One region of the Kitasatospora sp. MBT66 genome, then DNA from elsewhere that is predicted to be linked to it. Evidence: predicted binding sites of a transcription regulator. Region 1 holds the regulator's gene; each other region holds the start of a gene.
The links. The regulator HrcA, encoded in region 1, represses chaperone genes, less so after heat shock. The targets are predictions, from matches to a motif close to TTNGCACTCNGNNNNNCNGAGTGCNAA.
Positions count from the first base shown of each region.

Region 1 (4,972 bases):
ACGGGCCCCCGCTCAAGCGGGGGTCCGTCTACGTGTTTTCACCCTTCCCCTATTACCCGTATAAGGGGGATGCCGTCGTAGGGCTGCGAGGTTCGCCACGTGGCCTCCGCGTGGCGTCTCTGGCGGGGTGGCTCTGGTAGAAGTAGCGGAGTAAGGAGGCCCAGGGCCTCGTGCACCTGGTCAGGCGTGAGGCTGTACCGCTCGACCAAGTCCTGTAACACCGCTTCACTCTCGGGTGTCAACACTCCTACTCCTCCATCCCAGGGGCGCCCCAGACCGGGAACCAACGAGAGAGGTCAGGTTCTATGCGAAGATCGTTCTTAAGCAAGTTGGCTAGCTCGATCTCCAAGGCGTTGTCACGTTCCTGCTGGTCAGGGCGTTTACACACCGGGTAGAAGGTGCCGCGCTTGTACAGGTAGACGAGGGCCAGCGGGCGCTGTCCGTCGGCGTCACGGAAGCCGACCAGGGAGCAGAGCAGCTGGGGGCCGAAGCCGTGCGCCTCGAGTTCGCTGTTGACCGCGTGCAGGTCGTTGACGAGTTCGGGCAGTTCGCCGGGCTGGTGCCGGGCGAGCAGCCAGGAGTAGCCGTAGGAGTCCTTGGACGCCTCGACGGGGACGCCGCCGCGTTCGGTGTCGGCGTCGAGCAGGGCCCGGACCTGCCGTTCGACCTCGTCGAAGGCGCCGCCCTCGACGGAGGCGAAGCAGACCGAGCCGAGTCCGGTGGGCCGGAAGCCGGCCGCGGCCTCCAGGGTGAGGGCGGCGGACGGCACGCCGAACAGCTGGTCGAGGTCGGGCTTGACGGGCTTGGTGCGGCCGAACAGCGTGTCCAGGATGCCCACGGCGGTCCTTCCGGTCAGAGGGCGGGGGCGGTGCGTGCGGGGGCGGTGCGGTGCGGAGTACGGGAGCCGCGGCCGAGCGGGCGGCTCAACGGCCGAGCTCGGAGGAGATCTTCGCCAGCTGGGCCAGCCGCTGCTCCAGCGACGGGTGGGTGGAGAACAGCTGGGTGGCGGCCTCCCGGGCGCTGAGCGCCGGCGCGAAGTAGAACGCGTTGTAGGGCTGGGCCTGGCGCAGGTCCCGGGTCGGGATGGCGGCGATCTGGCCGGTCACCTTGGTGAGCGCCGAGGCCAGCGCGCTGGGCCGCCCGGTGAGCTGGGCGGCGGCCCGGTCGGCGGCCAGCTCCCGGTAGCGGGAGAGCAGCCGGGTCAGCAGGAAGCTGATCGCGTAGACGGCGATCGACACCAGCGGGATCACCAGGGCGGCGATCGCGGCGTTGGAGTCGTTGTTGTTGCGCCCGCCGCCCATGAAACCGCCGTACATGGCGATCCGGGTCATCGCGCCGGCCAGTACGCCGAGGAAGCCGGCCACCGTCATCACGGCGACGTCCCGGTGGGCGACGTGCGACAGCTCGTGGGCGAGCACGCCCTCCAACTCCTCCGGCTCCAGCCGGCGCAGCAGGCCGGTGGTCACGCAGACCACCGCGTTCTGCGGGTTGCGGCCGGTGGCGAAGGCGTTCGGCATGTCGTTGTCGGCGACCGCCACCCGGGGTTTGGGCATGTCGGCGAGCGCGCAGAGCCGGTCGACGGCGCCGTGCAGCTGCGGGTACTGCTCCGGGGTGACCCGGTGGGCGCCCATCGCCCGTTCGGTGATCCGGTCGCTGAACCAGAACTGGGCGACAAACAGGCCGCCCGAGATCAGCACGATGATCGGCCAGGCGCCGCGCAGCAGCGCGATCAGCAGACCGGTGAATCCCACGTACAACAGCCCGATCAGGAACATCGTCCCCACCATGCGGCCGGTCAGGCCGCGGTCGGGGGCGAAGCGGGTGTGCTGGCCCGAGCTCGACATCGCTGCTCCTCCGTTCGCCGTCCGCTTCCGATGCTGCCACCGGGCGGGCCCCGCGGCATCACCCGCGCGCCGCGGACTGCGGGCAGGATCACCCCGGCCGGGCCGTTCCTGCCGTCGGACCCGGGCCTTACACTGGCAGGTACGGTTCTGGCACTCGTGTGTTCAGAGTGCCAAGGCCGGGCCCCGCGGGGTCGGACCGGACAGCTCGAACACGGACACATGCCACGACGGTGTGTCACAACGGACAACGCGTGAAGACGGAGGTGCGTGCCCATGGCCGGTGAGGTCCGCCAGCTCGACGACCGCAAACTCGCGGTGCTTCGCGCGATCGTCCAGGACTACGTGGGGACGGAGGAGCCGGTCGGCTCCAAGGCCCTGGTCGAACGGCACAACCTCGGGGTCTCCCCGGCGACCGTGCGCAACGACATGGCGGCGCTGGAGGAGGAGGGCTACATCCACCAGCCGCACACCAGCGCCGGTCGGATCCCCACCGACAAGGGCTACCGGCTGTTCGTCGACAAGCTGGCCGAGGTCAAGCCGATGAGCGCGCCCGAGCGGCGGGCGATCCGGCACTTCCTCGACGGCGCGGTGGACCTCGACGACGTGGTCGCCCGCACGGTGCGGCTGCTCGCCCAGCTGACCCGCCAGGTCGCGGTGGTGCAGTACCCCTCGCTGAGCCGTTCCACGGTGCGGCACATCGAGCTGGTGGCGCTGGCCCCGGCCAAGGTGATGCTGGTGCTGATCATGAACACCGGCCGCGTCGAGCAGCGGCTGGTGGACTGCCCGGGTACGGTCGGCGAGACCGTGCTGGCGGACCTCCGGGGCCGGATCAACGCCCGGGCCGCCGGACAGCGGCTCCCGGACGTCCCGGGGCTGCTGGAGGAGCTGCCCGCGCAGTTCGAGGCGGCCGACCGGCCGACCGTGTCCACGGTGCTGGCGACGCTCTTCGAGACCCTCGCCGAGCAGCGCGAGGAGCGGATCATGCTGGCCGGCACGGCCAACCTGACCCGCTTCGGCCACGACTTCCCGCTGACCATCCAGCCGGTGCTGGAGGCGCTGGAGGAGCAGGTCGTCCTGCTCCGCCTCCTGGGTGAGACGGCGGACGCCGGGATGACGGTCCGGATCGGGCGGGAGAACGCCTACGAAGGGCTGAATTCCACCTCGGTCGTCTCGGTCGGTTACGGTTCGGGCGACGAGAGCGTGGCCAAACTGGGGGTGATCGGTCCGACCCGGATGGACTACCCGGGCACAATGGGGGCGGTGCGAGCGGTGGCACGGTACGTGGGTCAGATTCTGGCCGAGTCGTAGGAACGGTCGTCGTCGGACAGCTGACGGCGCCCGAAGTCGCAAGCACTCACACAGGCGGAACAAGCGGAGCATTTGGTGGCCACGGACTACTACGCGGTACTCGGCGTCCGACGGGATGCGGGGCAGGACGAGATCAAGAAGGCGTTCCGGCGCCTGGCACGCGAACTGCACCCGGACGTCAACCCGGACCCGAAGACGCAGGAGCGGTTCAAGGAGATCAACGCCGCCTACGAGGTGCTCTCCGACCCGCAGAAGCGCCAGGTCTACGACCTCGGCGGCGACCCGCTCTCGCCGAACGGCGGGGGCGGCGCGGGCGGCTTCGGCGCGGGCGCGGCGGGCTTCGGCTTCTCCGACATCATGGACGCCTTCTTCGGCGCCGCCTCCGGCCAGCGCGGACCGCGCTCCCGGACCAGGCGCGGCCAGGACGCCATGATCCGGCTGGAGATCACCCTGGAGGAGGCCGCGTTCGGCACCACCAAGGAACTCCAGGTCGACACCGCCGTCACCTGCACCACCTGCAGCGGCGAGGGCGCCGCGCCCGGCACCTCCGCGCAGACCTGCGACATGTGCCGCGGCAAGGGCGAGGTCTCCCAGGTCACCCGGTCCTTCCTGGGCCAGGTCATGACCTCCCGCCCCTGCCCGCAGTGCCAGGGCTTCGGCACCGTCGTGCCGACCCCCTGCCCGGAGTGCGCCGGCGACGGCCGGGTCCGCGCCCGCCGCACCCTGACCGTCAAGATCCCGGCCGGGGTCGACAACGGCACCCGGATCCAGCTGGCCGGCGAGGGCGAGGTCGGCCCCGGCGGCGGCCCGGCCGGCGACCTCTACGTCGAGATCGCCGAGACCGCCCACCCGACCTTCCAGCGTCGCGGCGACGACCTGCACTGCACGGTCACCATCCCGATGACGGCGGCCTCGCTCGGCACCCAGGTGCCGCTGCAGACCCTGGACGGGATCGAGGAGGTCGACATCCGGCCCGGCACCCAGTCCGGCCAGTCGATCCCGCTGCACGGCCGGGGCATCACCCACCTGCGCGGCGGCGGCCGGGGTGACCTGATAGTGCATGTCGAGGTGCAGACGCCCACCAAGCTCGACGCCGAGCAGGAGGAACTGCTGCGCCGCCTGGCGGTGCTGCGCGGCGAGGAGCGGCCGTCCGGCCAGTTCGCGCCCGGGCAGCAGGGGCTGTTCTCCCGGCTGAAGGACGCCTTCAACGGCCGGTAGCCGTCCCGCGCGGGGGTGCCGAGGCTTCCTCGGCACCCCTTTCGCGTTCCCGTTCCCGTTCCCACCCCGGAGGTTCCCCGCATGACCGCGCCCGTGTTCGTCGTCGACCCCGAGCGGATCGCCGCCGCCGCGCCGGGCGCCTCCGTCCGGCTGGACGGGCCGGAGGGCCGGCACGCCGCCGCGGTGAAGCGGCTGGAGCCGGGCGAGGCGGTCACCCTGGCCGACGGCCGGGGCCTCGGCGTGGACGGCACCGTCGCGGCGGTGCACGGCAAGGACGCGATCGAGGTGACGGTGACGGCCGTGCGGCGCGAGCCGGAGCCGTCGCCGCGGATCGTCGTCGTCCAGGCGCTGCCCAAGGGCGACCGGGGCGAGCTGGCGGTGGAGACCATGACCGAGGTCGGCGTGGACGTGGTGATCCCCTGGGCGGCGTCGCGCTGCATCACCCAGTGGAAGGGCGAGCGCGGCGCCAAGGCGCTCGCCAAGTGGCGGGCCACCGCGCGGGAGGCCGGCAAGCAGTCCCGGCGGCTGCGCTTCCCCGAGGTCCGCGAGGCGATGACCACCCGGCAGCTGGCCCCGGTGCTGGCCGGCGCCGCGTTCGCGGC
Region 1 covers NZ_JAIY01000007.1:204,308-209,279, forward strand. Annotated here, with positions in the region: gene BI06_RS20415 (hypothetical protein) at 248-838, opposite strand; gene htpX (zinc metalloprotease HtpX) at 924-1,844, opposite strand; gene hrcA (heat-inducible transcriptional repressor HrcA) at 2,118-3,152, shown strand; gene dnaJ (molecular chaperone DnaJ) at 3,228-4,370, shown strand; gene BI06_RS20435 (16S rRNA (uracil(1498)-N(3))-methyltransferase) at 4,452-4,972, shown strand, end outside.

Region 2 (4,972 bases), on a different contig from region 1:
CGTGATGGCCGGCGTGTACGGCGGCGAGCTGGTCGGCATCGAGGGCAACTACGACGATGTGAACCGCTTCTGCTCGGAGCTGATCGGCGACCCGGCCGGCGAGGGCTGGGGCTTCGTCAACGTCAATCTGCGGCCGTACTACGGCGAGGGCTCCAAGACGCTCGCCTACGAGATCTGCGAGCAGCTCGGCTGGCGGCTGCCGGAGCAGATCGTGATCCCGGTCGCCTCGGGCTCCCAGCTCACCAAGATCGACAAGGGTCTGCAGGAGCTGATCAAGCTGGGCCTGGTCGAGGACCGGCCGTACCGGATCTTCGGTGCCCAGGCGGAGGGCTGCTCGCCGGTCTCGGCGGCCTACAAGGCCGGCCACGACGTGATCCGGCCGGTCAAGCCGGACACCATCGCCAAGTCGCTGGCGATCGGCAACCCGGCCGACGGCCCGTACGTGCTGGACATCGCCCGGCGCACCGGCGGCGCGGTGGAGGACGTCACGGACGTGGAGGTCGTGGCGGCGATCCGGCTGCTGGCCCGGACCGAGGGCATCTTCGCCGAGACCGCGGGCGGCGTGACCGTCGGCGTGCTCAAGAAGCTGGTCGAGACCGGACAACTGGACCCGTCGAAGGAGACCGTCGCCATCAACACCGGTGACGGGCTGAAGACCCTCGACGCCGTCTCCGAGGCCGGCATGACCGCCGTCATCCGGCCGACCCTGGACGCCTTCCGGGGCGCCGGCCTGGCCTCCGCCTGACCCTGCCGCCCCCCTGATCGATCCGCCCAGCGCCCGAAACGAGGAGACCCCCATGAGCGCCAACGTCCGCATCCCGACCATCCTGCGCACCTACACCGGCGGCGTCAGCGAGGTGCCCGCCGAGGGCGCCACGCTGGGCGAGGTGATCGCCGACCTGGAGCGCAACCACGCCGGGATCGCCGCGCGGATCCTCGACGACACCGGCAAGCTGCGCCGTTTCGTCAATGTCTATGTGAACGACGACGACGTGCGGTTCGCCGAGGGCCTGGAGACGGAGATCAAGGACGGCGCGAACATTTCGATCATCCCGGCGGTCGCCGGCGGGTGATCCGCGGGCGGCCCGTTCCCCGCGGGGCGGGCGCGTCGTCGAAGGCCGTCCGCGGCACGGAATTCCGTGCCGCGGACGGCCGTGCGCATTTTGGCGGGAATATCTTCGGTCCCGGGCGGAGTAAAGTGTCGCTGGACCGGGAACAGGGCGCGCCCGTCACCCTGGTCCGGGAACGAATCCACCGCACCGCCACCACCGCCGGCCCGCGTCCGGCGGGAGTCGCGACGGAGCCGGGACCTGGATACATGTCAGGCCGGTGTCAGAATTCTGGCGGGGATTTCGGGTAATACGTCCGCTATGTCCGGCGGAGAATGCAGCAATTTCTCCCGATTGCTCCCGTACTGTCCTGCGCGGCCGCGGGTGAATTCCCCGCCATTGACCCTGTTGCAGAGGGCGTCGATCCGGATACATTCAGCCGCGGTCGACGCAATCGCCCGTTCGCCGGATGCCGTTCGGCGTCATCGGGAGGATTGTGGCGTGCGCGGCTGTGCCCAGGGGGGGTTCCCCGGGCCGGCCTCCAACCAGACCCGGGCCCGCAGACCTGCGGGCGCGTGAAGGGCCAGCACAGCACTAGGGGAGTTCGGAATGGCTCAGGGCACCGTCAAGTGGTTCAACGCGGAGAAGGGTTACGGCTTCATCGCGGTCGACGGTGGTGCGGACGTCTTCGTCCACTACAGCGCGATCCAGATGGACGGCTACCGCACCCTTGAGGAGGGCCAGCGGGTCGAGTTCGAGATCTCTCAGGGGCAGAAGGGTCCGCAGGCGGACATGGTCCGCGCGGCGGTCTGACCTTTCCGACACCCGGGAGTTCTGCTCGGCCCATCGGCTGGTGCACCTCTTGATTCTCATGGCGGGCCCGTGCGACCTCGGTCGTACGGGCCCGCCGTCATGTCCGCCGCCCCGACCGGGGGCCGGGGGCCGGTCGCGGGACCGTGCGGCCGGAGGCGGATCCGGGCCGGTCGGAGGCGGTCGGGGGCGGCCCCGGACGGGGGTGCGGGGCGGGCGGCGCGGCTCGCGGATTGCCCGATTGGGCTTGCACTCACCTACCCGGAGTGCTAATCATTGGCGTTAGCACTCACAGCTTGAGAGTGACAGCGGACCGGGTCGGTGAGGCCCCAGGGAGCGGTAGGGGAATGGACCCCCGCACACCAGGGCCGTCCGTCGCGGGCACCCCTTGGTCCGAGCAGTCGACCGTGTCCCGGAGGACCACTTCTGATGGCCAAGATCATCGCCTTTGATGAGGAAGCTCGCCGCGGCCTTGAGCGTGGCATGAACCAGCTTGCCGACGCAGTGAAGGTCACGCTCGGCCCCAAGGGCCGCAACGTCGTTCTGGAGAAGAAGTGGGGCGCCCCCACGATCACCAACGACGGTGTCTCCATCGCCAAGGAGATCGAGCTCGAGGACCCGTACGAGAAGATCGGCGCGGAGCTCGTCAAGGAGGTCGCCAAGAAGACCGACGACGTCGCGGGTGACGGCACCACCACCGCCACCGTGCTGGCCCAGGCGCTCGTCCGCGAGGGTCTGCGCAACGTCGCCGCCGGCGCCAACCCGATGGCCCTGAAGCGCGGCATCGAGAAGGCCGTCGCCGCCGTCTCCGACCAGCTCCTGGCCCAGGCCAAGGACGTGGAGACCAAGGAGCAGATCGCCTCCACCGCCTCCATCTCGGCCGCCGACACCCAGATCGGCGAGCTCATCGCCGAGGCCATGGACAAGGTCGGCAAGGAAGGCGTCATCACCGTCGAGGAGAGCAACACCTTCGGTCTCGAGCTCGAGCTCACCGAGGGCATGCGCTTCGACAAGGGCTACATCTCGGCCTACTTCGCCACCGACCTGGAGCGTATGGAGACCTCGTTCGAGGACCCCTACATCCTGATCGCCAACTCCAAGATCGGCTCGGTCAAGGACCTGCTGCCGCTGCTGGAGAAGGTCATGCAGAGCGGCAAGCCGCTCGTCATCATCGCCGAGGACGTCGAGGGCGAGGCCCTGTCGACCCTGGTCGTGAACAAGATCCGCGGCACCTTCAAGTCCGTCGCCGTCAAGGCCCCGGGCTTCGGCGACCGCCGCAAGGCCATGCTCCAGGACATCGCCATCCTCACCGGCGGCACCGTGATCTCCGAGGAGGTCGGCCTGAAGCTGGAGAACGCCGGCGTCGACCTGCTGGGCAGCGCCCGCAAGGTGGTCATCACCAAGGACGAGACCACCATCGTCGACGGTGGCGGCGACAGCGAGCAGGTCGCGGGCCGCGTGAACCAGATCCGCGCCGAGATCGAGAACAGCGACTCGGACTACGACCGCGAGAAGCTCCAGGAGCGCCTCGCCAAGCTGGCCGGCGGCGTGGCCGTCATCAAGGCCGGCGCGGCCACCGAGGTGGAGCTCAAGGAGCGCAAGCACCGCATCGAGGACGCCGTCCGCAACGCGAAGGCCGCCGTCGAGGAGGGCATCGTCGCCGGTGGTGGCGTCGCGCTGCTGCAGGCCTCGGTCGCCTTCGACAAGCTGGAGCTGGAGGGCGACGAGGCCACCGGTGCCAACATCGTCAAGGTCGCGCTGGAGGCCCCGATCAAGCAGATCGCGACCAACGCCGGCCTCGAGGGCGGCGTCGTGGTGGAGAAGGTTCGCAACCTCCCCGCCGGTCACGGCCTGAACGCCGCCACCAACGAGTACGTCGACCTGGTCGCCGCGGGCATCATCGACCCGGCCAAGGTCACCCGCTCCGCGCTGCAGAACGCCGCCTCCATCGCGGCGCTGTTCCTCACCACCGAGGCCGTCATCGCCGACAAGCCGGAGAAGGCCTCCGCGGCCGCCGGCGGCGGCATGCCGGGCGGTGACATGGACTTCTGATCCTGATCGTCTCGATCGGATCGGCAGGTCTTTCGTCCGCGAGGGCGGTTCCCCGACGGGGAGCCGCCCTCGCGGCGTTCCCCGGGGGCCGGCCCCCGGGGTCGGGGGGTTGTGGCGGGTTCCCGGGTTTCCGGGCGTTCTTGGGAGACTGGACGGATGGCTACGACAGACGACATCGAGACGGCGCTGCACACCGCGCGGGCGCTGATCCTGGCCGACCTGACCGCGCGGGACGCCGCCGACCCCGCCGTGGTGTCCCTGGTGGAGCAGGCCGTGACGCACCGGCGCTGGTGGCTGGAGCAGTGGCCGGACGGCACCGAGTACGTGCTGGGCCTGGTCGCCCAGGACGTCCAGGACGCGCTGCTGGAGAGCCACGGCCGCTGGCCGCTGTGCGCGGACTGCGCGGCCGACGGCGACCCGCACGCGCTGGGCGTGGAGCCGGAGCTGGGGCCGGAGCCGCACTGGGTGTGCGGCAAGCGCGGCGCCGTGGTGGCCGCCGTGGGCGAGCTGTAACCGGCCCTCCTGCCCTCTGCCGCCGCCGCACCTCCGGGTGCGGCGGCGGTTTTTTTGCGCCGATGGGAACCGTCGGACTACATATGCAGTCCAACGACATATATAGTCCGTCCGAGTCCTTCTTTTCGGCACTGAGTGGGGAGAACCATGTCCCAGCCCGATCCGACCCGTCCGGTCCTCGAACTGCGCGCCGTCACCCGGACGCACGGGCACGGCGAGGCCGAGGTGCATGCCCTGCGCGGCGTCGACCTGGCCGTGCACGCCGGCGAGTTCGTCGCCGTCATGGGGCCCTCCGGCTCCGGCAAGTCCACCCTGCTGACCCTGGCCGGCGGCCTAGACCGGCCCAGCGGCGGACAGGTCCTGGTCGAGGGCGTCGAGCTGAGCGGTCTGAACCGGACCCGGCTGGCCGCCGTCCGCCGCCGCTCGGTCGGCTACGTCTTCCAGGACTACAACCTGGTCCCGGCGCTGAGCGCGGCCGAGAACGTCGCCCTGCCCCGCGAACTCGACGGGGTGTCCGGCCGGACCGCCCGCCGGGAGGCCCTGACCGC
Region 2 covers NZ_JAIY01000008.1:499,614-504,585, reverse strand. Annotated here, with positions in the region: gene thrC (threonine synthase) at 1-745, shown strand, start outside; gene BI06_RS23715 (ubiquitin-like small modifier protein 1) at 798-1,073, shown strand; gene BI06_RS23710 (cold-shock protein) at 1,659-1,862, shown strand; gene groL (chaperonin GroEL) at 2,289-3,911, shown strand; gene BI06_RS23700 (hypothetical protein) at 4,068-4,424, shown strand; gene BI06_RS23695 (ABC transporter ATP-binding protein) at 4,572-4,972, shown strand, end outside.
Region 2: the regulator HrcA is predicted to act here: its motif matches at 2,106-2,132, upstream of groL (chaperonin GroEL).

Region 3 (4,972 bases), on a different contig from region 1:
CAAGCCGGTGAAGCTCGCGCGGACCGGGCCGGTCCCGGTGTTCAGCGAGGTGAAGACCTCCGACAAGGTCGTCTTCGTCACCATCGACGACGGTGCCGAGAAGGACCCGAAGTTCGTCGAGATGCTGACCGACCTCAAGGTGCCGGTGTCGATGTTCCTGACCCGCGACATCGTGAAGGACGACTACGGCTACTTCAAGCGCCTCCAGGCGCTCGGCAACCACATCCACAACCACACCGTGGACCACGCCCAGATGAGCAAGGTGCCGCCGGAGAAGCAGAAGTCCGAGATCTGCGACGCCCAGGCCGCGCTCACCCAGCAGTACGGCACCCCGCCGCTGCTGTTCCGCCCGCCGTACGGCGACGGCGCCAACACGCCGGCGCTCAACACCGCGGTGCAGCAGTGCGGGCCGAGGGCGGTCGTGCTGTGGCGCGAGTCGATGCAGATCCACGACATGCAGTACCAGGCCGCGGACAAGAAGCTGCGGGCCGGCGACATCGTGCTCGCCCACTTCCGGGGCCCGAAGGACCTCAAGGGCGAGACGATGACGCAGATGTTCGGCGAGCTGCTGGCCCGGATCCAGGAGCAGGGCTTCGCGGTGGCCCGGCTGGAGGACTACATCGAGGCGCCGGCCGCCTGAACGGCCGCGGCCGGTCCGGTGACGGGCCGGCCGAGCATCATCAGCGGGCCGTTGTCGGTGCGGCTGAGGACCACCGTGACGGAGTTCGGACCGGTGGGCCGCAGCTGCCGGCGCAGCTCCTCCGGGGTGATCGCCATCCCGCGCTTCTTGATCACCACCGTGCCGACCCCGCGCTCGCGCAGCAGCGCCTTGAGCTTCTTGATGTGGAACGGCAGCACGTCGGTCAGCTCGAAGGCGTGCGCGTACGGGGTGTCCACCAGCTCGTCGGAGGTCAGGTACGCGATCTTCGGATCGATCAGCCGCCCGTTCACCAGCCCGGCCACCTCGGCGACCAGGTGGGCGCGGATCACGGCGCCGTCCGGCTCGTACAGGTAGCGGCCGACCGGTCCGGCCGGGGGGTCGGGCAGGTCGCCGCCGGTGAGGCCGGCCCGCTGGGGCAGCAGGGTGGCGCGGTGCGGGTGCCCGGCGCGGGTGCCGAACCAGAGCACCGCCTCCTTGACGTCGCCGTGGTCCGACACCCACTCGGCCTCGGCGTCGGCCGGCACGGCCTCGTGCGGGATGCCCGGCGCCACCTTGAGCGCGCCGATCGGGGCCCGCCGGCCGGCCTCGATCGCCCAGGACAGCGGCGGGGCGTACGCCTCGGGGTCGAAGACCCGGCCGCGCGCGGTGCGCCGGGCGGGGTCGGTGAAGACCGCGTCGTAGCCGGTGACGTCGACCTCGGCGACGTCCGCGCAGCGCACCTCGACCAGCTCGGCCAGGCCCAGCGCGGCCGCGTTGGCGGCGAGCGCGGCGCAGGCCGCCGGGTCCCGGTCGACCGCGAGCACCTCGATCCCGGCCCGGGCCAGTGCCAGGACGTCGCCGCCGATGCCGCAGCAGAGGTCGGCCAGCCGCTTCACCCCGAGTCCGGCGAACCGTTCGGCCCGCCACTCGGCGACCTCGCGCCGGGTGGACTGCTCGACGCCGTTGGGCGTGAAGTACATGAGATCGGCGTCGGCGCCGAACTTGGCCCGGGCCCGCTGCCGCAGCCGGGCCTGCCCGAAGGCGGCCGAGACCAGCTCGGCGGGGTGCTCCTTGCGCAGCCGGGTGGCGAGTGCCAGCTCCTCCTCGGGCGCGAATTCGCGCAGTTCGGCGAGCAGGGACTGGCCCCGCTCGGTCAGCAGGGCCCGCAGGTCGTCGTTCTCCACCCGCTCATTCTCGCCGGTCACGGGCGGGCCGGGGGCGCCGGCCCTGCGGGCGGGGGCGCGCCGCCACGGGTGCGTCCGGTGGGACCGGCCCGCGTGGCGTTGGCACTCTGGTTGACTGAGTGCTAACGGCGGCCTATGGTCGTCACTAGCACTCACCACCGGGGGAGTGCTAACGCGACAATGCGTGTCTGACCCCCGCGACGGCAGATCCGTGAGTTCGCCCCTACCCGTTAGAAAACCCCGTAATCTCCGAAGGGGAGCTCGGACGTGACCACCAGCAGCAAGGTTGCCATCAAGCCGCTCGAGGACCGCATTGTGGTCCAGCCGCTCGACGCCGAGACCACCACGGCCTCCGGCCTGGTTATCCCGGACACCGCCAAGGAGAAGCCCCAGGAGGGCGTCGTCCTGGCTGTCGGCCCGGGCCGCTTCGAGGACGGCCAGCGTCTGCCGCTCGACGTCGCCGTGGGTGACATCGTCCTGTACTCGAAGTACGGCGGCACCGAGGTGAAGTACCAGGGCGAGGAGTACCTGGTGCTCTCCGCGCGCGACGTTCTCGCGATCATCGAGAAGTAAAAGCGTTCAGCCACGCCCCGGATCCGTGTCCCTAGTGACAGGGGCCGGGGCGTGGCTGTTGGTTCACGTAGTCGAGCGGCCGGCGACGGCCGCACCCCGAAGGAATAGGGAACATGCCGAAGATCCTGCAGTTCGACGAGGACGCCCGCCGCTCGCTCGAGCGCGGTGTCAACAAGCTGGCCGACACCGTCAAGGTGACCATCGGCCCCAAGGGCCGCAACGTCGTCATCGACAAGAAGTTCGGCGCCCCGACCATCACCAACGACGGTGTCACCATCGCCCGTGAGGTCGAGCTCGACGACCCGTACGAGAACCTTGGCGCGCAGCTCGTCAAGGAGGTCGCCACCAAGACCAACGACGTCGCGGGCGACGGCACCACCACCGCCACCGTGCTGGCCCAGGCCCTGGTCAACGAGGGTCTGCGCAACGTCGCCGCGGGCGCCGGCCCGGCCGCCCTGAAGAAGGGCATCGACAAGGCCGTCGCCGCCGTCTCCGAGCACCTGCTGTCGGTCGCCCGCGAGATCGAGGGCAAGGACGACGTCGCCGCCGTCGCGTCCCTCTCCGCGCAGGACACCCAGGTCGGCGAGCTGATCGCCGAGGCGATCGACAAGGTCGGCAAGGACGGTGTCATCACCGTCGAGGAGTCGAACACCTTCGGCGTGGAGCTGGACTTCACCGAGGGCATGCAGTTCGACAAGGGCTACCTGTCGCCGTACTTCGTCACCGACGCGGAGCGTCAGGAAGCGGTCCTCGAGGACCCGTACATCCTGATCAACCAGGGCAAGATCTCCTCCATCCAGGAGCTGCTCCCGCTGCTGGAGAAGATCCTGCAGGGCGGCACCTCCCGCCCGCTGCTGATCATCGCCGAGGACGTCGACGGCGAGGCGCTGTCCACCCTCGTGGTGAACAAGATCCGCGGCACCTTCAACGCGGTGGCCGTCAAGGCCCCGGGCTTCGGCGACCGCCGCAAGGCGATCCTCGGCGACCTGGCCGTCCTCACCGGCGGCACCGTGATCTCCGAGGAGGTCGGCCTCAAGCTCGACCAGGCCGGTCTGGACGTGCTGGGCTCCGCCCGCCGCGTGACCGTCACCAAGGACGAGACGATCGTCGTCGACGGTGCCGGTGACTCCGAGGCCGTGACCGGCCGCGTCGCCCAGATCAAGGGCGAGATCGCCAACACCGACTCGGACTGGGACCGCGAGAAGCTGCAGGAGCGCCTGGCCAAGCTGGCCGGCGGCGTCTGCGTCATCCGCGTCGGTGCCGCCACCGAGGTGGAGCTCAAGGAGCGCAAGCACCGCCTCGAGGACGCCATCTCGGCGACCCGTGCCGCGGTCGAGGAGGGCATCGTCGCCGGTGGTGGCGCCTCCCTGGTCCACGCCGCCAAGGTGCTGGACGGCGGCCTGGGCCTGTCGGGCGACGAGGCCACCGGTGTCGCGGTCGTCCGCAAGGCGCTGCACGAGCCGCTGCGCTGGATCGCCCAGAACGCCGGCCTGGAGGGCTACGTCATCACCTCCAAGGTCGCCGAGCTGGAGCTGGGCCAGGGCTACAACGCCGCCACCGGCGAGTACGGCGACCTGGTGAAGGCCGGCGTCATCGACCCGGTCAAGGTCACCCGCTCCGCCCTGGAGAACGCCGCCTCGATCGCCTCCCTGCTTCTCACCACCGAGACCCTCGTGGTGGAGAAGAAGGAGGAGGAGGCCGACGCCGGTCACAGCCACGGCGGTCACGGCCACTCGCACTGAGGCCCGACGCACTGACCGGAGGCCCGGTCCGCGCCCCGCTGGGGGTGGCGGGCCGGGCCTCCGGCGTTGCGGCGCGGAGCGGGCCCGAGCCCGGCCGCGCCGGTGTGTTCCAGCCTTCAACTATCAGTTGAATTTTGCTTGTTGCAAAGAATGCCTTATATCTTGGAGGCATGATCGAGGCCCGCCATCTGCGCGTCCTGCGTGCCGTCGCCCGCACCGGCTCCTTCTCCGCCGCCGCTCGTGAGCTGGGTTGCACCCAGCCCGCGATCAGCCAGCAGATGAAGGCCCTGGAGAAGTCCGTGGACACCCCGCTGGTGGTCCGTTCGGGCCGCGGGATGCAGCTCAGCGAGGCCGGTCGGGTGCTGCTCAAGCATGCCACCGGAATCCTCGCCGGACTCTCCGCCGCCGAGGAGGAGGTCGCCGCGATCGCCGGGCTGCGGGCCGGACGGGTCCGGCTGGTGTCCTTCCCGACCGCCAGTTCCACCCTGGTGCCGCCGGCCGTCGCCCGGCTGCGGGGCACCCATCCGGGGGTCCGCGTGTCGCTGGTCGAGGCGGAGCCGCCGGAGTCGCTGGCGATGCTGCGCGGCGGCGAGTGCGAGGTCGCGCTCGCCTTCCGCTACCCGCAGACCCCCGGTTCCGCCGCCGCGCCCGCGCCCGCGCACGGCACGCCGCGGGAGGCGCGCGCCGAGGCCAATCTGGAGGCCCAGCAGCTGAGCGCCGGCGCCGACTGGTCCGATCTGGTGGCCACCCCGCTGCTGGACGACCCGCTGGTCGGCCTGCTGCCCGCCGGGCACCGGCTGGCCGGGCGCGGCGGGCCGGTGGAGCTGGCCGAG
Region 3 covers NZ_JAIY01000008.1:64,093-69,064, reverse strand. Annotated here, with positions in the region: gene BI06_RS21480 (polysaccharide deacetylase family protein) at 1-640, shown strand, start outside; gene BI06_RS21475 (class I SAM-dependent methyltransferase) at 616-1,824, opposite strand; gene groES (co-chaperone GroES) at 2,092-2,397, shown strand; gene groL (chaperonin GroEL) at 2,511-4,139, shown strand; gene BI06_RS21460 (LysR family transcriptional regulator) at 4,310-4,972, shown strand, end outside.
Region 3: the regulator HrcA is predicted to act here: its motif matches at 1,924-1,950, upstream of groES (co-chaperone GroES).